Regions from separate parts of the Streptomyces sp. NPDC107562 genome, predicted to be linked through region 2. Evidence: riboswitches for the same ligand, from Rfam matches in the RefSeq annotation. Region 2 holds a riboswitch; each other region holds the start of a gene.

Region 1 (5,415 bases), on a different contig from region 2:
ATGCCGCGGGCCAGGCGCTCCGGGTTGGTGACGAACAGGTCGTCGCCGACGAGCTGGACCTTGTCACCGAGCTTCTCGGTGATGGTCTTCCAGCCCTCCCAGTCGTCCTCGAACAGCGGGTCCTCGATGGAGACCAGCGGGTACGCGTCGACGAGCTCCGCGTAGTACTCGGTCATCTCGGCGGCCGAGCGGTCCTTGCCCTCGAAGGTGTAGACGCCGTCCTTGTAGAACTCGGAGGCGGCGACGTCGAGGGCGAGGGCGATCTGCTCGCCGGGGGTGTAGCCGGCCTCCTTGATGGCCTCGAGGATGAGGTCGAGGGCCTCACGGTTGGAGCCGAGGTTCGGGGCGAAGCCGCCCTCGTCGCCGAGGCCGGTGGCCAGGCCCTTGCCCTTCAGCACCTTCTTGAGGGTGTGGTAGACCTCGGTGCCCCAGCGCAGGGCCTCGGAGAAGGACTCCGCGCCGATCGGGGCGATCATGAACTCCTGGATGTCCACGTTGGAGTCGGCGTGCGAGCCGCCGTTCAGGATGTTCATCATCGGCACCGGCAGCAGGTGCGCGTTGGGGCCGCCCAGGTAGCGGAAGAGCGGCAGGTCGCTGGCCTCGGAGGCGGCGTGCGCGACGGCGAGCGAGACGCCGAGGATGGCGTTGGCGCCGAGGGAGCCCTTGTTGTCGGTGGCGTCCAGGTCGAACATCGCCTGGTCGATCAGGCGCTGCTCGGTGGCGTCGTAGCCGACGAGCTCCGGGCCGATCTGCTCGATGACGGCCAGGACGGCCTTCTCGACGCCCTTGCCGAGGTAGCGGTTGGGGTCGCCGTCGCGGAGTTCGATGGCCTCGAAGGCGCCGGTGGAAGCGCCGGACGGAACGGCGGCACGACCCGTGCTGCCGTCGTCGAGGCCGACCTCGACCTCGACCGTGGGGTTGCCTCGGGAGTCCAGGATTTCCCGGGCTACGACGACGTCGATGGACGGCACGAGCATCTCCTTCGTGGATGTGACGCGATGGGCAGGACCGCGGCGGCTCTGCGAGACGAGCCTAACCGGCTCCGTGCGATCGGCCAGCCGGTCGCCCCTCTAGAGGACCGAACCGAGAGTAAATTGTTTCCGAACGAAACAAAGACGGGGGTGCACCGCACGGCGAGCGGCGCACGAAAAAGCCCCGCCCCGGTGCGTACGGGGGAAGACGCACCGGGGCGGGGAGCCCGTGGGGACGGGGGGTGACCCTCACGGGAGCCCGGGGGGCCTCCGGCGGGTCGGCGGCGGACCGTTCTACTTCAGGTGCAGCTGCTGACCCGGGAAGATGAGGTCGGCGTCCTCGACGATGTCCTTGTTCAGCTGGAACAGCTTCTCCCAGCCACCCTTGACGTCGTGGTCGGCGGCGATGGTGCTGAGGGTGTCACCCTCGACGACCTTGTACTCGCCGTCGCCCTTCTTCACCTTGTCGCCGGTCGGCGTGGTGACGGTCTCCTTCGCGGCCGGACGCTCCGCGGAACGCGAAGCCGGCTGCTCCTCGGTCGCGCGCGTCTCGGTGCCGGTGCTCTGCGACTCGTCGGCGGCGGCTCCGCCGCCGGTGTAGGTGGCGTTCGACAGGCCGGTGCCGCAGACCGGCCAGGCGCCCTTGCCCTGACCCGCGAGCACCTTCTCGGCGATCTGGATCTGCTGCTCCTTGGAGGCCTGGTCGGCCGTGCCGGCGAACTGCGTGCCGCCGTACGCGGCCCAGGTGGAGGCGGAGAACTGCAGACCGCCGTAGTAACCGTTGCCGGTGTTGATGGACCAGTTGCCACCGGACTCGCACTGGGCGACGGCGTCCCACTCGGAGGCCGTGGCGGCGGAGGCGCTGCCGGCCGCCATCAGCGGGGCGGCGACGGCGGCGGCGCCGGTGACGCCGACGGCGGCGATGGCGCGAACGGTCTTGGACGCACGACGGTGCTTGCCCTTGCTGGAAAACAGCATGGTTGATCCCCTCACCGACGCCTGCGAGGTGAGCTGTCGGGTTCGGGCCGGTTGAGTTGCCCGGCCACACCTCCCTGGGAGGCGTGGCTTCACCCCAAGCCGGTTCCGGCGCTGAGTCTCCTCAACTGCCGGGTCCGGCACCTACCTTGGGTCCCCCGCTCCTGCCTACGGCGCTTGACGCGACGACTGTTCCCGGAGGGCCGCTGGCAGGATTCGGCGTTGCGGCACCCGGGGCTCGTGGTGACGAGCGGTCACGACCGTAGACAGGCGATCGACGGAATTTCAAAGACGATCAGGGCTTCTGAGACTCATCCCACACTTTCACCAAATCGGACATTCGGCTCGAAGTGTGACGTGAACTCCCGCTGTTCCCGGGCCGTTTCCCGCCCTACCTGCCGACCGACTCCGCGCCGACATCCAGCGACTGACCGGGGACGATGTGGTCCGGGTCGCCACCGAGGGCGTCCTGGTTGACGACGTACAGCGAGGCCCATCCACCCTGCACGCCAAGGGAGTCGGCGATGCCCCAGAGGGTGTCGCCGTCCTGGACCGTGTACGCGTCGTCGAGGCCCGGACGCCCGGCGGCACCGTCCCGCGAGGCGTGCCGCCCCGAGGAGCCGCCGGCGCGCTCGCCGTCCTCGTCCGCACTGCCTCCCCGGTGCTTGCCGGAGCCGAGGAGGCCCGTGCCGGTGAGGTTCGAGGCGCTCGGGGTGCTCGAAGGCACGCCCGAGGGCGAGGAACTTGAGGGAGATTCGCCCGATTCGGGGGATTCGCTGGAACCGGTGGACTCGCCGGAGCCGGGCGAGGTCGAGCCCTCGGCACCCGGGGAGCTGGAGCCGCCGGACGGGGTGGATTCGCCGGATTCCGAAGGGTTCGCGGAGTTCGCGGGTGTGCGGGACTCCCCGGCACCGCGGGAGCTGCCGGACCCCTTGGCATCGCCGTCCCGGTCGGAGGCGCCGGAGGAGGCGCGACCGGACGAGTGGGACAATCCGAGCGAGTTGGACAGACCGCCCGTATCGCCGCTTCTCGTGTAGAGCGGCGTACTGGACGCGTCACCGACCACACCCGTGTCGACCGTGGCCGACTCGGAGTCCGCTTCCAGCCCCACCAGCGGGCCGCAGGTCGCCCAGGCGCCGACGCCCTGGTCCGCGAGGACCTTCTCGGCGACGGCGATCTGCTGCGAACGGCTGGCCAGGTCCGCGCTCGCGGCATAGGTGAGGCCGCCGTGCTTCTCCCAGTCCCGCTGGGAGAGTTGGAGTCCGCCGTAGGAGCCGTTGCCCGTGTCGGCGCTCCAGGAGCCGCCGGTCTCGCACTCGGCGACCCGGTCCCAGGTCGTCCCACTGGCCGCGCTCGCGCCGGTGGCGGCGAGGAGGGGGAGGGCGATGGCGGAGCCGGTCACGCCGGCCGCGACGACGAGTGCGGGCGCCTGACGGGGGCGACGGTGACGACCGTTCCCGGAGAGCATGCGGGGACCTTTCGCGTGACAGCGGGGACCTGCGCGGCCGGTGAAACCGAAAGGCCGTGCTGAGGGGTGAAGGTATAGGCAGACGATCACTTGTCACAAGTTCATGCCGCGCAGATCACGTGAAGATCACATAGTTGAAAGCCCGTCACTTTTCCCGCACAGGCGTGAACTCCACCGGCAGCGTCCGCAGACCTCGCATGATGAGCCCGCCCCGCCAGCGCAGTTCGGCGGGATCCGCGGCGAGCCGCAGGTCAGGGAGGCGGGTCAGGAGGGTGGCCAGCGCGGTCCGGCCCTCCAGACGGGCCAGCGGCGCCCCGAGGCAGTAGTGGAGGCCGTGGCCGTAACCGAGGTGCTGGTTGTCACGGCGGGAGAGATCGAGCGTGTCCGGGTTCGCGAACCGCTCCGGATCCCGGTCGGCGGCGGCGAGGACGACGAGCACCGGGTCGCCGGGTGCGATGTCCTGGCCGCCGAGGGTGAGCGGCTGGGTGGCGAACCGCCAGGTGGCGAGTTCGACGGGGCCGTCGTAGCGCAGGAGTTCCTCGACACCGGTCTCCAGCAGGGCCTGTTCACCACGGGCCAACGACTCCTGGAGCAGGGCGCGTTGGGCGGGGTGGGTGAGGAGGGCGAAGGTGCCGTTGCCGATGAGGTTCACGGTGGTCTCGAAGCCGGCGAACAGGAGGATGAAGGCCATCGCCGCGGCCTCGTTCTCGGTGAGGTGCTCGCCGTGGTCGGAGGCGCGGATGAGGCCCGAGATGAGGTCCTCGCCGGGGGCGGGCTCGGCGGGGAGGGACTCGCGCTTGCGGTGGATCAGCTCGGCGAGGTAGCCGCGCATCCTCTTCACCGACCGCGCCACCCCGCCGCGGGGGCCCTTGCCGTGCCGGATCATCATGCCCGCCCAGTCCCGGAAGTCGTCCTGGTCCTCGGGCGGGACGCCGAGCAGGTCGCAGATGGCGTAGATGGGGAGCGGGAAGGCGAACTCGTGGATGAGGTCGGCGGAGCCGTTGCCGGCGAACCGGTCGATGAGGTCGTCGGTGAGCCGCTGCACGCGCGGGGCGAACTCGGCGACGCGGCGCGGGGTGAACGCCTTCGCGACGAGCCGCCGCAGCCGGGTGTGGTCCGGCGGGTCGATGTTGAGCAGATGTGTCATCAGCTCGGCCTTGCGCTCACCGGGGATACCGGTCTTCCCCTTGGCGTGCGCGGGCTCGTCGTGGTGCGCCGGGTTCTTGGACAGCCGCTGGTCGGCGAGGGCCTGCTTGGCGTCCGCGTACCGGGTGACCAGCCACGCCTCCACCCCGCTGGGCAACGTCGTGCGGTGCACGGGGGCGTGCTCCCGCAGCCAGGCGTACGCGGGGTAGGGGTCGGTCGCGAACTCCCAGGTGAAGAGTTCGGGCGCCGGGGCGGGCGCGGGCGCGTCGGGGTGGTGCTGGTCGGTCACTCCCCGACGGTATCCGCCCCACCGGACCACACACCGCACAGGCGTCCGCCGCGCCCGCCCCCAGCAGCCCCGGCGAGCACGTCGCACGGCGTCGCGCGGCGGGCACGGCGTCGCGCCACGGGCACGGCGTCGCACGGGGGGCACGGCGTCGCGCGGGGGGCACGGCGAGCGGCGTCGCGCGGGGGGGGGGGCACGGCGAGCACGGCGTCGCGCGGCGGACACGGCGTCGCACGGCGGACACGGCGTCGCGCGGCGGACACGGCGTCGCACGGCGGACACGGCGACGCGCGGCGGACACGGCGTCGCACCGCGGGCACGGCGTCGCGCGGCGAGCACGGCGTCACGCGGGGGGCACGGCGAGCACGGCGTCGCGCGGCGGACACGGCGTCGCGCGGCGGACACGGCGTCGCGCGGCGGACACGGCGGACACGGCGTCGCACGGCGGACACGGCGTCGCGCCACGGGCAGGGGTCCCGGACAGGCTCTACGCGTCGGCGCCTTCGGTGGCGCGTACCGCGTCGCGGTAGGCGCGGGCCGCCGCGCGCAGGGCCGTCTCCGGGTCCGTG
Region 2 (5,415 bases):
CATTTCCGAAGCCGCGTCGCCTCTTTCCGGGCGGCGCGGCTTTGCCGTTCTCCGGCACACCCGGTCGGTTTTCCGCACCACGACGCGCCCGAATTCAGGGCATGCCGAAAAGGGCAGCGGAAATTGCTCCGCCGCCGAAAGTCGTTTCTTTGTATACGGCGCTCGTGTTAATGCCGCAGGCCCGACATGTTGACGGCATGTTGCGAAGTCCTCACACGGTCCGCGCGGTCTCCGACGCCGGGAAATCGGAGCCGGTGCGCGCCGGTCGCGCGCTCGGCGTGCAGCGCCGTGACCGCGCGCGCCCTTTCACCGTCGCCGCGCGCCACCGCGTCCACGATCGCGCCGTGCTCCGACCAGGACTCCACGTGGCTGAGCGGCGCCTCCACGGAGTACATCCAGGCGATCTTGTGCCGCAGCTGGGTCAGCATCGCGATCAGCGCGGGGCTGCCGGAGGCCTGGGCGAGCGTCTCGTGGAACCAGCCGCCCAGGGAGCGCAGATCCTCGCTGCTGCCCCGCCTCGCCCGCTCCTGGCCCAGCCGGACCAGGCCGCGCAGCACCTTCAGATGGGCCTCGGTACGCCGCTGCGCGGCCCGCGCGGCACCGAGCGGCTCCAGCAGCAGGCGCATCTCCAGCAGGTCGGCGGCCTCCTGCTCGGTGGGCTCCGCCACGCACGCGCCCGCGTGCCGCCGGGTCACCACGAAGCCCTCGGCCTCCAGCGTGCGCAGGGCCTCGCGGACGGGGACGCGCGAGACCCCGTAGCGGCGCGCGAGGAGTTCCTCGGTGAGCCGGCCGCCACGCTCGTAGACACCCGCGACGATGTCGTCCCGGATGGCCGTGCACACCGAATGCGCCGGAACACGCATGACCGACCTCCGCCTTAATCCCCGTGAAACGCCGACGACTGACGTGTGTTCCGCGACTCTATTGCAATGAGCCGGAATTTCCGATGGCGGGCCGGAATCCATGCATATTTTTTGGACATACAGGCGTGCGAAACACCGAAAGCCCCGGCTCACGGAGCCGGGGCCACGGGAAACGGGCGATCCGCCGTCAGACGCCGACGCCGTGCGAGCGGAGGTAGGCGACCGGGTCGATGTCCGTGCCGTACTCCGCCGTCGTCCGGGCCTCGAAGTGGAGGTGCGCTCCGGTGACGTTGCCGGTGGCGCCGGACAGGGCGATCTGCTGCCCCGGCGTGACCGTCTGGCCCACCGAGACCGAGAAGGACGACAGGTGCCCGTACTGGGTGTACGTGCCGTCGTTCATCTTGATCACCACTTGATTGCCGTACGCCCCGCCCCAGCCGGCCTCGACGACGGTGCCGGACCCGACCGCGTGCACGGGCGTGCCGCTCGCCGCGTGGAAGTCGACACCGGTGTGGCTGCCGGACGACCACAGGGCGCCGCCGGACCGGTAGCCGGTGGAGACGTAGGAGCCGCTGATCGGCGACACATAGGTGGTGAGGCGCTTGCGCTCCGCCTCGCGGGCGGCGCGCTCCTTGGCCTCGCGGGCCTCCTCGGCCCGCTCCTCCGCGCGCTTCTTGGCGGCGGCCTCGGCCTTCTTCTCGGCCTCGGCCTCCGCGGCCGCCTGCTGCTGGGCGACGGCCTGGGCGTCTATCTGTTCGGCGACCGAGTCGCCGATGGTGATGACCGGGAGCAGGCCGGTCTGCTCGGCCGCGGGCTCGGCGGCGAGCGCGGGAGCGGCCAGGGTGCCGATGACACCGGTGGTGGTGAGGGCCGCGACCCCCGCCGCGCGGGCGGTGGTGCGCTTCATCCGGCTGGGACGACGGTGCTTCCCGGTGGCGCGCGTGAACGCCATGTAGTGGCTGGTCCTTTCCTTCCCTCTCGCCTACCGGGTTAGCTGACGGGTTCGGAGCAGGAAGGTCTCCTACGGACTCCCTCGCCGTGCGCGGGAGTCCGATTCACCCCAGGGACTTCATGGTTGGGTCCCCGGCTCCCCTGGCTCGCGCCGTACGGGGACTCGGCGATGGCTGTCCGGTGCCGCGGGTGCGGCGCACTGCCTGACGGACAGCCCGGATGACGCTAAGCGGGACATCTTTCAATCCCCAAACCCAACCGGGCGTTTGTAGCGCATCCCACAGGCCAGACAGGCGACCTCTCCCTCAATTGGGACATAAAGGGGCCCTGGTGACGCATCCGTCACCAGGGCCCCTGCACGCGCGTGCCGTGCGCAGGCCTCTACTCGGCCGACACGACCGTGACTTCGCCGATGCCGAGGGCCTCCACGGGCTCCTTGATCTGCGCCGCGTCACCCACGAGGATCGTCACCAGACGGTCCGCCGGGAAGGCGCTGACGACGGCCGCGGTGGCCTCGACGGTGCCGGTCGCGGCCAGCTGCTGGTACAGCGTCGCCTGGTAGTCGTCGGGGAGGTGCTGCTCGACCTGGTCGGCCAGCGTCCCCGCGACGGCCGCGGCGGTCTCGTACTTGAGCGGCGCCACCCCGACGAGGTTCTGCACGGCGACGTCCCGCTCGGCGTCCGTGAGCCCCTCCGCGGCGAGCGTGCGCAGCACCGTCCAGAGGTCCTCCAGCGCGGGACCGGTGTTCGGGGTGTCCACGGAACCGCTGATGGCGAGCATCGCGGCACCGCTGCCGTCGGGCGCGGAGCGCAGCACCTGACCGAACGAGCGCACCCCGTAGGTGTAGCCCTTCTCCTCGCGCAGGACGCGGTCCAGACGCGAGGTGAGGGTGCCGCCCAGGCAGTACGTGCCGAGCACCTGGGCCGCCCACACGCGGTCGTGCCGGTCGGGGCCGACGCGGCCGATGAGCAGCTGGGTCTGGACGGCGCCGGGACGGTCCACGATCACCACGCGGCCCGTGTCGTCCGCCGTCACCGGCGGCACCGGACGCGGTTGCGCCTGGGAGCCGGCCCAGGCGCCCAGGGTCTCGCCGAGCAGCACCTCGACGTCGATGTCCGTGAGGTCGCCGACGACCACGGCGGTGGCGGTGGCGGGGCGGACGTGCCGCTCGTAGAAGGCGCGTACGGCCGCGGAGTCGATCTTCGCGACCGTCTCCTCGGTGCCCTGACGCGGGCGGGACATGCGCGAGGCGGTCGGGAACAGCTCCTTGGAGAGCTCCTTGGCGGCCCGCCGGGCGGGGTTGGCCAGCTCGTGCGGGATCTCGTCGAGGCGGTTGCGGACCAGCCGCTCGACCTCGCTGTCGGCGAAGGCGGGCGCCCGGAGCGCGTCGGCCAGCAGCCCGAGCGCCTTGGGCAGGCGGGAGACCGGCACCTCCAGGCTCAGCCGGACGCCGGGGTGGTCGGCGTGCGAGTCCAGGGTGGCGCCGCAGCGCTCCAGTTCGGCGGCGAACTCCTCGGCGGAGTGCTTGTCGGTGCCCTCGGAGAAGGCCCGCGCCATGATCGTGGCGACGCCGTCGAGTCCGGCCGGCTCGGCCTCCAGGGGCGCGTCCAGCAGCACCTCCACGGCCACGACCTGCTGGCCGGGGCGATCGCAGCGCAGCACCGTGAGGCCGTTGTCGAGCGTCCCGCGCGTGGGAGCCGGGAACGCCCAGGGGCGGGCCTCGCCCGCCTGCGGCTGCGGGTGGAAGTCCATCGTGGCGAGCTCGGTCACTTCGCCGCCTCCTCGGTGTCGTCGTCTGCGTCGGTCTCGGCGTCTGCCGCAGCCGTGGGCTCGTAGACGAGCACCGCGCGGTTGTCGGGCCGCAGGCGGGCCTTGGCGACCTCCCTGACCTCCTCGGCCGTCACCTCCAGGACCCGCTGCACGGCGGTGAAGGCGAGCTTCGGGTCACCGAACAGCACGGCGTAGCGGCAGAGTTCGTCGGCGCGGCTGGCTACCGTGCCCAGCCGGTCCAGCCATTCGCGCTCCAACAGCGCCTGCGCGCGCTCCATTTCCTCGGCCGTCGGGCCCTCCTCGGCGAACCGGGCGAGCTCCTCGTCGATCGCGGCCTCGATGACCGGCACCTCGACGTCGCCGGACGTCTTCACGTCCAGCCACCCCAGGGACGGCGCTCCGGCCAGCCGCAGCAGGCCGAACCCGGCCGCCACCGCCGTGCGGTCGCGCCGGACGAGCCGGTTGTACAGGCGGGACGACTCGCCGCCGCCGAGGATGGTGAGCGCGACATCGGCCGCGTCGCACGCGCGCGTGCCGTCGTGCGGGAGCCGGTAGGCGCCCATCAGGGCACGCGCCGGAACCTCCTCCTCGATGACCTCGCGCGACTCCTTGCCCATGACCTCGGGCAGCGAGCCGTCACGCGGGGCGGGCTTGCCGTCGTGGCCGGCGATGGAACCGAAGTACTTCTTGATCCATTCGAGCGTCCGCTCGGGATCGATGTCGCCGACCACCGACAGCACCGCGTTGTTCGGCGCGTAGTACGTACGGAAGAACTGGCGCGCGTCCTCCAGGGTCGCCGCGTCCAGGTCGGCCATCGAGCCGATCGGCGTGTGGTGGTACGGGTGGCCCTCCGGGTAGGCGAGGGCGGTGAGCCGCTCGAAGGCGGTCCCGTAGGGGACGTTGTCGTAGCGCTGGCGGCGCTCGTTCTTGACGACGTCCCGCTGATTCTCCATGGACTCGTCGTCCAGGGCGGTGAGCAGCGAGCCCATGCGGTCCGCCTCCAGCCAGAGGGCGAGCTCCAGCTGGTGGGTGGGCATGGTCTCGAAGTAGTTGGTGCGCTCGAAGCTGGTCGTGCCGTTCAGGGAGCCACCGGCACCCTGCACCAGCTCGAAGTGACCGTTCCCCTTGACCTGGGCGGACCCCTGGAACATCAGGTGCTCGAAGAGGTGAGCCAGGCCGGTACGCCCCTTGACCTCGTGGCGCGAGCCGACGTCGTACCACAGGCACACCGCCGCGACCGGGGTCAGGTGGTCCTCGGAGAGCACCACACGCAGGCCGTTGTCCAGGCGGTGCTCTGTCGCTGTCAGCCCGCCGGAGCCTGCCTCGGCTGTGGCCGTGTGACCCATGGGCATGTACGTCCCTTCGATCGCGGTGCGGTCGGGAAACCGCGGAAATCCTGCCAGTCCTGCCACTGTATGCAAGCGCGCGGACCTGGTGTGAAGTTCCCGGAGCGCGTACGCCCACAGCGAGAATCCGGATGCCCGGCGCGAGGGCGTAGCCTGCGGGTCAGCGCGGGGCCGGGTGGCCGACGTCGGGTCCAGCGTCCGCGCTGTCAGTGGCGCGGTCCACAATGGTCCGCGTCAGATGTGGTTCACGCTCAGCTGGAGTGAGCCGCAGGGACCTGAGCGCCCCGTGGGCGAACGACCGAAAACAGGAGGAGCCGGCAGCGATGGCCCGCCGCAGCACGAAGACCCCGCCGCCCGACGACTCGTACGAGGAGCGGATCCTCGACATCGACGTCGTGGACGAAATGCAGGGCTCCTTCCTCGAGTACGCGTACTCGGTCATCTACTCCCGGGCCCTGCCGGACGCCCGTGACGGTCTCAAGCCC
Region 3 (5,415 bases), on a different contig from region 2:
GCCGTCAGCCGGGACAGTAACCGCCGCGCCTCGTCCAGCTTGCCGGTGACGGTCCTCTTGTGCCGGTTCAGCTCGGCCTGCCGGGACTGGAGGGAGGCCAGTTCGACGCGGGCGGCTCCGCGCAGTTGCTCGATCTCCCTCAGCTGTCTGCGGACGCGTGTGACGGCGGCCGCCTGCCGGTCACCGGCGCGTTCGGCGAAGGCGGCACCGTCGAGATACCGGTCCGGGTCGTCGGAGAGGGCCAGTTGCAGCGCGGGGTCCAGGCCGCCGTCGCGGTACTGGGCGGCCGCGTACGAACCGAGCGCGTCCCGCGCCGAGTTGAGCCGCACCTCCTTGCGGGCCGCCTCGTCCTGGAGGCCGCCCAGCCGCTTGCGTGCCGCCCGGGCCTCCTCCTGCACGCCGTTGTACTTCTCGGTGGCGACCTCCGCCTCCTGGTACAGCCTGTCCACCTTGGCCTTGACCTGCTCCGGCGTCAGCTGGGGCTCGGCGTGGCCGATCCCGTCGAGGCCCGTCGCGGTCGCCGCGCCCGCGAGGGCGATCGTCGCCGCCGTGCGGGCCTTGGTGCCGTTGGCCGAGCGTGGTCGGGGCTTGCGGTGGGCTGCCACGTGGACTGCACGTCCTTTCGTACGACTCGGGCGACCGCCGGTCCGTACGGCCACCGGGTGGACGTACGACCGCGCCGGGGCGGCTGACGCGTCCGGCGGCGCCCCGCACAGGGGATGCGGGGCGCCGCCGGACCTTTCGGCGGTGGTGTCCGGCTGCCGCCTCTGGCCAGGGGCGGCGGTGGGGAGCCGGTCACCTGGTGGAGGACGCTAAACCCGGGCGTGTCGTGGTGGTGACGCCTTGTGCGGAAGTGACGCCAGGGGAACGGTGGGTGACCGTATGTGATCGGGCGCGCGTTTCGGCGCCGACGTCTTCACGCGGCGCGATGACCGATGCGGCGATTCCGGGCCGGGCGGGAGCGCGGGGCTGCTATGGGGCGCATATATGCAGACGCCTTGCGCCGGGGGCGGCCCGGTGCCGGGAGGCCCGCCGCCGGGCCGCAGGGTGTGGGGCAGCCCGGTGTGGGGCGGGCGCGCCCCTCCTGATTAGGCTCCGGCCCCATGGACGTACTCATCCACCTCTTCGTCGGCCTGCACATCATCGGCATCGCCGCCCTCCTCGGTGGCTTCCTGACCCAGATGAAGGCGATGGGCCAGGGCACCGCGCGATTCGTCCCGGCGATGCTGCACGGCGCACTGACCATGCTGGTCACCGGCGTGATCCTGGTCGGCCTGAACCAGGCGGACGACCAGCCCGTCGACAACATCAAGATCGGCGTGAAACTGGCGCTGCTGATCGTGATCCTCGGCCTGGTCTACGTGAAGCGGGACGACGAGAAGGTCGACAAGGGCATGTTCGGCCTGGTGGGACTGCTGACCGCGGCGAACGTCTTCATCGCCGTGCTCTGGACCTGACGCCCGTCCCACGCGCGCGTGCCGCGGAAACCGCCGCACGCGCGCGTGTGAGCCCTTCGGCCGCCTCCGCGACCGCCTGGGGGCGCCGGTGTCAGGCCGGGCGGACCACGCTGTGGATGGAGGACTCGCCGTCGTAGTAGACGGACTCCTCGCGGACGTACGCGCCGGGCTTCGGGGCGTGGATCATCATGCCGTTGCCGATGTACAGGCCGACGTGGGTGACGTCGTCGTAGAAGAAGATCAGGTCGCCCGGCCGGGCGGCGGCGACGGAGACCGTCGTGCCGGCGTCGACCTGGTCGTAGGTGGTGCGCGGGAGGGTGACGCCGGCGGCCTTCCACGCGGCCTGGGTGAGGCCTGAGCAGTCGTAGGACTCGGGGCCGGTGGCACCCCAGACGTACGGCTTGCCGATCTGCGCGCGGGCGAAGGCGAGCGCCTTCTCCGCCTTGGTGGCGTACCCGGTGTCCGAGGCGGAGTCGCCGGAGCCGGACTCGGTGCCCGTGCCGGCCGAGGAACCGGCGCCCGAGGAACCGGCGCCCGAGGACTCCTGCTCCTGCTGGGCCGCCTCCTGGCGCCGCTGCTCCTCCGCCTGCTGCCGGGCGAGCTCGGCGGCCTTGCGCTCGGCCTCCTCCTGCTTCTTCTTCTCGATCGCCGCGAGGCGGGCCTTCTCCTCGGCGGTCAGGTCCGACAGCAGCTGCCGCGCGTCGGCGAGCTTCTTCTGGACGGTGGCCTTGGCCGACTGAAGATCGCTCTGCGACTCGGTGAGCGTCTCCAGGCTCCGTGTGGCCTCCTGGCGCTTCTTCATCGTCGCCGACTGCTCGCTGAAGTACTCGTCGACCGCGCCCTTCTGGCGGTTGGTCAGACGGCCCATCAGCTGGTTCTGGTCGAAGTAGTCCTGCGGGGAGTCGGCGAGCAGGAAGGTGGCGGTGTCGGGGACGGAGGCCCCGGTGCGGTACTGGGCGGCCGCGTACGTCCCCAGTTCCTCACGCGCCTCGTTCAGTTTCTGGGTGCGCTGGGCGACGTCGTCCAGGAGGGTGTCGACGCGCTTGCGCTGTTTCGCGGTCTTCTCCTTGCCCGCGTTGTACTTCTCGGTCGCCGACTCCGCCTGTCGGTAGAGATCGTCGACCTTCTTCTCGACCTCCTCGAGGCTCGGCTTGTCGTCGGCCGAGGGCTCGGCATGGGCGGTCTGGGAGAGCAGGGCCACGGAGGTCAGGGCAGCGGTGGCGAGGGCCGGTGTGCGTATGCCTGCCACCCGCGCGCCGGTGGGGCGCGACTTGCGGTGCGACGCCAAAGGAGGCGACTCCTTCCATCTGCCGCCTACCGGGTTAGCTGTCGGGTTCGGGCGGGTGGTTCGGAAGGGTTGCCCTACGACCCGCTCCCCGGAGGGATTTGGGTCGATTCACCCCAAGTTCGGTGGGTCCCCGGCTCCGGCTGCCTTGGGCGCATCGGACTCGGCGGAGGCCGCGCGGCCCGGCGACGTTCGCCGGTAAGAGTCGTGCGGCCTGTCCGGCACCGTAGCCAACTCGTGTGGCCCGTGTGAAGGTTGGTGGGTGATATGCCCGATACATTTTCGTGACCTTCAGTCAGTGGTCACGCGCCGCGCGAGGTCGTGTTCGGACCGTGAGCGCTGGTCGGCGCCGAGGTCCTGGTGACGGCGGGCCGGGCGGTGGCGGGCCGGGCCCGCGGTGGCCGTCGGCCCCGGGGCCCGGGATGTTTCCGGGGCGGCAGCGGGTTGTCGGTGGGGCGCCCTAGACTCGGAGAGCGATGAGCAGCCTCTTTGACGACAGCTTCCTGGCGGACCTCCAGGCCCCACGGGCCCATGAGGAGCCTCCGTCACCGCCCGAGGACGATCACGCTCCGGAGTCGTTGCCGGACGATCTGTTCGGCGGGAAGTTCGACGCGCCTCCGGACCGGGACGCCTACTACCGCGACGGCGCCCCGCGCCCCGCCCTGGACGCCGCCACGCTCCTGGAGGGGCTGAACGACAACCAGCGCGCCGCCGTCGTGCACGCCGGGTCCCCCCTGCTCATCGTGGCGGGCGCGGGCTCCGGCAAGACGCGTGTCCTCACCCACCGCATCGCCCACCTCCTCGCCGAGCGCGGGGTGCACCCCGGCCAGATCCTCGCGATCACCTTCACCAACAAGGCCGCGGGCGAGATGAAGGAGCGCGTCGAGCGACTGGTCGGCCCCCGGGCCAACGCGATGTGGGTGATGACCTTCCACAGCGCCTGCGTGCGCATCCTGCGCCGGGAGTCCAAGAAGCTCGGTTTCACGTCGTCCTTCTCGATCTACGACGCCGCCGACAGCAAGCGCCTGATGTCCCTGGTCTGCCGCGACCTGGACCTCGACCCCAAGCGCTACCCGCCCAAGTCCTTCAGCGCCAAGATCAGCAACCTCAAGAACGAGCTGATCGACGAGGAGGACTTCGCCGCCCAGGCCACTGGGGGCACCTCCCAGACGGAGTCTGGGGGAGGCTTCGAGAAGACCCTCGCCCAGGCCTACGCGCTGTACCAGTCACGCCTGCGCGAGGCCAACGCCCTCGACTTCGACGACCTGATCATGACGACGGTCAACCTGCTCCGCGCCTTCCCGGACGTCGCCGAGCACTACCGCCGCCGCTTCCGGCACGTCCTGGTCGACGAGTACCAGGACACCAACCACGCCCAGTACGCCCTGGTGCGCGAGCTCGTCGGCACCGGCGAGCGAGCCCCCGAGGACGTCGACGTACCGCCCGGCCCGGACGAGCTGCCGCCCGCCGAACTGTGCGTGGTGGGCGACGCGGACCAGTCGATCTACGCCTTCCGCGGCGCGACCATCCGCAACATCCTCCAGTTCGAGGAGGACTACCCGAACGCCACGACGATCCTGCTGGAGCAGAACTACCGCTCCACGCAGACGATCCTCTCCGCCGCCAACGCCGTCATCGAGCGCAACGAGTCCCGCCGCCCCAAGAACCTGTGGACCAACGCCGGCTCGGGCGCGCGCATCACCGGCTACGTCGCCGACTCCGAGCACGACGAGGCGCAGTTCGTCGCCGACGAGATAGACCGTCTGACGGACGCCGGCGACGCCAAGGCGGGCGACGTCGCGGTCTTCTACCGCACGAACGCCCAGTCCCGTGTCTTCGAAGAGATCTTCATCCGCGTCGGACTGCCCTACAAGGTCGTCGGCGGCGTCCGCTTCTACGAGCGCAAGGAGGTCAGGGACGTCCTGGCCTACCTGCGGGTGCTCGCGAACCCGGAGGACTCGGTGCCGCTGCGCCGGATCCTCAACGTTCCCAAGCGGGGCATCGGGGACCGGGCGGAAGCCATGATCGACGCGCTCTCCCAGCGCGAGAAGATCAGCTTCCCGCAGGCGCTCAAGCGGGTCGACGAGGCGTACGGCATGGCCGCCCGCTCCACGAACGCCGTCAAGCGGTTCAACACGCTGATGGAGGACCTCCGCACGATCGTGGACTCCGGCGTCGGCCCGGCGACGATCCTGGAGGCCGTGCTGGAACGCACCGGCTATCTGGCCGAGTTGCAGACCTCCACCGACCCCCAGGACGAGACCCGGATCGAGAACCTCCAGGAACTCGCCGCCGTCGCCCTGGAGTTCGAGCAGGAGCGCGCGGAGGGCGAGGCCGGGACGCTGGCCGACTTCCTTGAGCAGGTCGCGCTGGTCGCCGACTCCGACCAGATCCCCGACGAGGAGGACGGCGACGGCGTCATCACGCTGATGACGCTGCACACCGCCAAGGGACTGGAGTTCCCGGTCGTCTTCCTCACCGGCATGGAGGACGGCGTCTTCCCGCACATGCGCGCCCTCGGCCAGACCAAGGAACTGGAGGAGGAACGGCGGCTCGCCTACGTCGGCATCACCCGCGCCCGCGAGCGGCTGTACCTCACCCGGTCGGTGATGCGCAGCGCCTGGGGCCAGCCGCAGTACAACCCGCCGTCCCGCTTCCTGGAGGAGATCCCGG
Region 4 (5,415 bases), on a different contig from region 2:
GGACTCGCGGTGGGACGGCACGGTGACCCAGGCCGTCAGTGCGCGCCGGACGTCGGACCAGGCCGTGCGGCCCGCGGCGAGCAGCGGGCCCAGGGTCGGGCGGGCCAGCAGTTCGGCGTACGGGGAGCCGAGCGCCAGTGCCGCCGCGCCGGCGTCGAGGACGTGGTCGCCGAGACGGACGCCCACGGTCCGTTCGGCGGACCCGGCGGGCGAGAACACGCCGTACGGAAGGTTGTGCGGACCGAAGGGGTCGCCCTCGGGGACATCGAAGGGGGGCATGGGGTGCTGCCTCACTTTCGTACGCGCGGTCCATGCGGTCGCGGATCACGTTACGGCGGCGGCACCTGTCTTGGGCAGTGTCCGACAGGCCGGAAAGATTCCGAATGTCCCGAAAGGTGTAGCGCGCCGCCGGACAGAAGATCCGTCCCGTCGATCCGTCACAACGACCGCCCCCGATCCGTCAGTGCGGTGAAGGCAAGGATCGCACCGGTCACTGACAACAGGAGGCACCACCATGCAGGCACGGATGACGAACCCGGCGTACGTCCTCCCGGGCGCGCTGAAGGGCGTCGGGGCGCTCCTCCAGGCCATCGGGGAGAGCGGGCTGGACCGGGAGGTCGCGGAACTGGTCGGGCTGCGGGTCAGCCAGATCAACGGCTGCGGCGCCTGCGTCCACGGACATGTGGACAATCTGCGTAAAGCGGGCGCAAGCGAGGAGCGCATCGCCTCGGTCGCCGCCTGGCGGCACGCGCCTTTCTACAGCGACGCCGAGCGCACCGCGCTGACCCTCGCGGAGACCGTGACGCGGCTGGCGGACCGGTCCGAGGAGGCGGTTCCGGACGGCTTGTGGGACGAGGTCGCCGACCACTTCGACGAGAGGGAACTGTCGGCGCTGATCCTGGCCGTCTCCCTGACGAACCTGTTCAACCGCGTCAACACCACGATCAAGGAGCCGGCGGGCACCACGTGGGGGTGAAAAGCGGACAGTGGGAAGGTAGTTGGGAATGAACGGTGGGGGTCCGGTGTCCGTATTCTCTGATCATGGCCGCACCCACCGCATATGCCGCGCGCACCGAGTACGCGCGCACCGACTACGCCCTCATCGCCACTGACCTGGACGGAACGCTGCTCCGCGGCGACGACACGGTCTCCGACCGCTCGCTCGCCGCGCTCGCGCGGGTCTCGGCGACCGGGGCCCGGCATCTGGTGGTGACCGGCCGGCCGGCGCCGCGGGTACGGCCGCTGCTGGAGATCCTCGGCGGCGGGCTCGCGGTGTGCGGCCAGGGCGCCCAGCTGTACGACGTCGGCGCGGATCGTCTGCTGTGGTCCGTCACGCTGGACCGGGAGCTGGCCGAGACGGCGCTCGGCAAGATCGAGGCCGAGGTCGGCCAGGTGTACGCGGCCGTCGACCAGGACGGCGTCGACGGGCTCACCCTCATCGAGCCGGGCTATCTGATGCCGCACCCCACGCTGCCCGCGGTGCGGATCGATCGTCGCGAGGACCTGTGGTGCGCGCCGATCAGCAAGGTGCTGCTGCGCCATCCGTCGCTGTCGGACGACGAGTTGGCGGCGGTGGCCCGCGCGGTGGTCGGCTCGCTCGCGACCGTCACCATGTCGGGGCCGGGGACGGTCGAGCTTCAGCCGTGCGGCATCACCAAGGCGACGGGGCTGGCGCTGGCGGCCCGGCACCTGGGCCTGAGCCCGGAGCGGACCATCGCCTTCGGGGACATGCCCAACGACATCCCCATGTTCGACTGGGCCGCGTACGGCGTGGCCATGGCCAACGCCCACCCCGAGCTCAAGGCGGTGGCCGACGAGATCACCCTGTCGAACGAGGACGACGGCATCGCCGTCGTCCTCGAACGGCTGCTGGCCGAGGCTCAGTACGGGCCGAAGACGTTGTCGATGGAGCCGTAGCGGTCGGCCGCGTAGTTGCAGGCGGCGGTGATGTTGGCGACCGGGTCGTACGGGTCGTACGCCGTGCCGGTCACGTGGTAGGCCTCGAAGGTGGGGTCGATGACCTGGAGCAGGCCCTTGGACGGGGTGCCCTTGGCGGCGTTGGAGTCCCAGTTGTTGATGGCCTTCGGGTTGCCGGACGACTCGCGCATGATGTTGCGGTAGATGCCGTTGTACGACCCGGGAATGCCGTTCTGCGCCATGACGTCGAGGGACTGGCGGATCCAGCCGTCGAGGTTGTTCGTGTAGTACTTGACGGTCGAGGGCATGGCCGTGGGCGCGGCCGCGGAGGCGCTGGTGGCGCCGATCAGCGGCAGGGCGAGTACGGCGGCGCCGGTGCCTGCGAGGGCGAGCCTGCGGGCGATGCGGGCAGTGCGGGTACGACTGATCTGACCGTTTGCAGTCATGGGGACTGTCCTCTCCGGCGCCTGCGAGGTGAGCTGTCGGGTTCGGGCGGGGAGCTGCCCGGCCGCCTCTTGCGAGTGCGACTTCACCCCGAGCCGTTCCGGTGTGCCGTGGTGTGCGGCGTCCGGTCCGGCGGCCTACCTGGGTCCCCCGCTCCTGCCGTGCGGTGAGTGAGTCCGTCATGGGTGGCGCGGGCGGCGGCAGGATTCGGCGTTCCGCCCGACTCGCCCGGAACGTATGCGAGAGCACATGTCCGAAACAAGAGGTCGTTTCACCTATCGCGGGATTTGATCTTCGAAAGGCGACTTGACCGCTCGTGATCCTTTGCAGCCGAAAAGAGTCAACTCGGCCGTGCGCAAAGGCGGATCGCGGCAGTCGTGTAAGGGACTCGTGAAGACGCCCGAGTGAGCCAACTCACGTGCGGGCAGAAGAATGGCAAATCGGGCAATAGGCCCAAGTCCTAGTCAACCGGCGGTCCGTGGAACGCGCTTCTCCCATGTGCGATGAAAGACCACCTCGGTGCCATAGGTGCAAATCGCCTCATTTGAGGTCAAAAACTCCTCCGCGGTGCAGGTGATCTCCGCACGCGTGCGGACCGTCGTGTCCCAGGCGAGCTCCGGGCGGTGCAGCCGGATCGTCCGGTCCGAGCGGGTGCGGGCGGACAGCGGATCGGCCTCACGGACCGTGTACGTCTCCAGCGTGTCCTCGGTGAGCTCCAGCCCGTCGGGGTACGCGCGCAGGTCGCCGTGGTCCGGACGGACCTCCAGCCGCCACTCGCCCTTGGCCACGTCCCGCACCACCAGGCGCTCGGGATGCGGTTCGTCGAGGGTGGCCGCCTCGGCGGCGCCGAGGGGTGCGGACTGCTCCGGTTCCTCGAACGTGGGGGACGGGACCGCGGTACGCGCGCGTACCGGCAGTTCGAGAGTGCTGCCGGCCGGATCCACGGTGAAGCCGGCCGCCGAGTCCGGCTGGGGCCAGATCCAGGGCCAGTACGCGGAGGCGAGGGAGAGGCGGATGCGGTGGCCGGGCGGGAAGGCGTATCCGATGCCGTCTAGCTCGACGGTGACGTCCTCGGTGGTCCCCGGGGTCCACGGCACGGCCCGGCCCCGCCCCTCGCGCGCCGACAGGTTCAGCACCCCCCGCGTCACCAGCGTCGAGGAGCCGTCCGGTGTCACGTCGCACACGCGCGCGACCACCTGCCCGCGCGGCACCTGCGAGGTCAGCCGCAGCCGCACCCGTGGCCGCCCCAGTACCCAGGTCTCGCGCGCCACCGCGAAGTCGAAGCTCGCCCCGCGCGCGTCCTCCTCCCGCTGGTCCGGCGGCAGGTCGGCCTCCCTGCCGAACGGGAGGAAGCGCCCCGCGTCGACGCCCGTGTGCTGGGGTGACCGGACGAGTACGGGCGCGCCCTGGAGGGCGTACGTGACCGTCGTCACATGGGGGGAGGGCCAGGCGGGCTCACCGGTCCAGCGGCCGGGCAGCGTCCCGTACCGGGGCGCCGGGGGATGCGCGTCCATCACGTACGACCGCAGCAGGGGTTCGCTCATGGCCCCGGTGTCCTTGCCCTTGAGCCAGTGGTCCCACCAGCGCAGGGTCTCCTGGAGGAAGCCGATCGCCGGGCCGGGCGGCAGGTCGCGGTCGGGGTACTGGTGCGACCAGGGCCCGATCAGGCCGCGCACACGGTCGGCCGGAAGGCGCTCGACCAGACGGAGCACGGTGTCGCGGTACGGGTCGTGCCAGCCGCCCACCGCGAGCACGGCGGCCTCGACCGCGCCGTAGTCGTCGACGGCACCGCCGGCCCGCCGGTGCTCGTCGCGCACCTGGTGGCCGAGCCAGGTGTGGATGAGGGGCTCGACCTCTTCGAGGCGCCGCAGCCACATGTCCCGCCAGGCGTCGCCGACGTACCGCGGATCGGGTGGCCGGCAGGCGAAGGCGAGCAGGGTCGCCGCCCGTGCGTGCATGTCCGCCGCCAGGACGGAACCTCCCAGGTAGTGCCCGTCGTTGTCGTAACGGTCGTCCGGGGAGCAGACGCTGACGACCGCCTTGAGCGGCCCGGGCGCGAGGGCCGCGATCCGCAGGGAGGTGAATCCGCCCCAGGAGATGCCGAACATGCCCACCTTGCCGTCGCACCAGGCCTGCGCGGCCAGCCAGTTCACCACCTCGACGCCGTCGCCCAGCTCCGTCGCCGAGTACTCCTCCGTCGGCGTGCCCTCGCTGTTGCCGTGCCCGCGCACGTCGACGCGGACGGAGGCGTAGCCGTGGCCGGCGTACCAGGGGTGGCGCTGGTGGTCGCGGGGCGCGGTCCAGTCGGTCAGGCGGTACGGGAGGTACTCCAGGAGCGCGGGCACGGGTTCGTCGGTGATCGGGCGCCACACGCGCGCGTACAACCGGGTCCCGTCGGGCAGCGGGATACGGAGGTCCTCGTGAGTCGTCTCGTAGGGGAAGGACGTACGGATGTGCATGGGCGTGACCCCTGGGAGGGCTTCAGCGGACCGCACGCGGAGCGCGGCGCGGCCAGGACGCGGAGGTCGTCGCCGCCGGGGCGGCGGGCGCGGACTTCGCCGCGCGCTTGCGGCCGGCCGGGTGACGGCGGCCGGGGGTCAGGGGGCGGACCTCGGGGCCGGTGTCGACGGCGCTGCGGGGCAAGGGGCACCTCTTCCGGCTAAGTCGGTAAATACCTGCTCATATCAACTGATCAAAAACATACCCGCAGTGATCCGATACCGCCTGAGGTGTAACGGTGGGCGGCCTCGGTGATCGAAACGTGACCGGATACGCTGACTTGAGTGAAGGCAGCGACCTATCGACATTCCGCGTAATCGCCAGTAGACACCAGCAGACAGGAGACCCCTCGTGACCGTCGTCGGGCCGTTCGGGCTGAGCGTGCGGGACCAGGCTCTGGAAGCCGATGTCCAGGCCGGATTGGCGGCTGTCGAGGAAGGGTTGCTCGAAGCCACCAAGAGCGAGGTCCCCTTCATCACGGAGGCCGCGCAGCATCTGGTGCGGGCCGGCGGGAAGCGGTTCCGGCCGCTGCTCGTGATGCTGGCCGCCCGGTTC

Evidence for each region. Region 2 has a riboswitch for cyclic di-AMP ahead of ACZ7LV_RS10865 (M23 family metallopeptidase). Riboswitches for the same ligand answer to the same signal wherever they lie in the genome.
Region 1: another riboswitch for cyclic di-AMP. It lies ahead of ACZ7LV_RS32860 (transglycosylase family protein); the one in region 2 lies ahead of ACZ7LV_RS10865 (M23 family metallopeptidase).
Region 3: another riboswitch for cyclic di-AMP. It lies ahead of ACZ7LV_RS22415 (C40 family peptidase); the one in region 2 lies ahead of ACZ7LV_RS10865 (M23 family metallopeptidase).
Region 4: another riboswitch for cyclic di-AMP. It lies ahead of ACZ7LV_RS23250 (transglycosylase SLT domain-containing protein); the one in region 2 lies ahead of ACZ7LV_RS10865 (M23 family metallopeptidase).

The regions. Positions count from the first base shown of each region.
Region 1 covers NZ_JBVKBE010000016.1:101,687-107,101, forward strand. Annotated here, with positions in the region: gene eno (phosphopyruvate hydratase) at 1-971, opposite strand, end outside; gene ACZ7LV_RS32860 (transglycosylase family protein) at 1,266-1,949, opposite strand; cyclic di-AMP (ydaO/yuaA leader) riboswitch at 1,953-2,132, opposite strand; gene ACZ7LV_RS32865 (transglycosylase family protein) at 2,338-3,414, opposite strand; gene ACZ7LV_RS32870 (cytochrome P450 family protein) at 3,560-4,849, opposite strand; gene ACZ7LV_RS32875 (nucleoside triphosphate pyrophosphohydrolase) at 5,334-5,415, opposite strand, start outside.
Region 2 covers NZ_JBVKBE010000003.1:111,406-116,820, reverse strand. Annotated here, with positions in the region: gene ACZ7LV_RS10870 (GntR family transcriptional regulator) at 168-863, opposite strand; gene ACZ7LV_RS10865 (M23 family metallopeptidase) at 1,051-1,815, opposite strand; cyclic di-AMP (ydaO/yuaA leader) riboswitch at 1,828-1,993, opposite strand; gene ACZ7LV_RS10860 (M16 family metallopeptidase) at 2,196-3,584, opposite strand; gene ACZ7LV_RS10855 (M16 family metallopeptidase) at 3,581-4,936, opposite strand; gene ACZ7LV_RS10850 (DNA gyrase/topoisomerase IV subunit A) at 5,254-5,415, shown strand, end outside.
Region 3 covers NZ_JBVKBE010000008.1:80,135-85,549, reverse strand. Annotated here, with positions in the region: gene ACZ7LV_RS22425 (C40 family peptidase) at 1-605, opposite strand, end outside; gene ACZ7LV_RS22420 (hypothetical protein) at 1,104-1,457, shown strand; gene ACZ7LV_RS22415 (C40 family peptidase) at 1,549-2,745, opposite strand; cyclic di-AMP (ydaO/yuaA leader) riboswitch at 2,754-2,907, opposite strand; gene pcrA (DNA helicase PcrA) at 3,219-5,415, shown strand, end outside.
Region 4 covers NZ_JBVKBE010000008.1:249,302-254,716, reverse strand. Annotated here, with positions in the region: gene fahA (fumarylacetoacetase) at 1-279, opposite strand, end outside; gene ACZ7LV_RS23260 (carboxymuconolactone decarboxylase family protein) at 515-976, shown strand; gene ACZ7LV_RS23255 (HAD family hydrolase) at 1,042-1,917, shown strand; gene ACZ7LV_RS23250 (transglycosylase SLT domain-containing protein) at 1,881-2,363, opposite strand; cyclic di-AMP (ydaO/yuaA leader) riboswitch at 2,367-2,544, opposite strand; gene ACZ7LV_RS23245 (CocE/NonD family hydrolase) at 2,826-4,820, opposite strand; gene ACZ7LV_RS23240 (hypothetical protein) at 4,843-5,004, opposite strand; gene ACZ7LV_RS23235 (polyprenyl synthetase family protein) at 5,212-5,415, shown strand, end outside.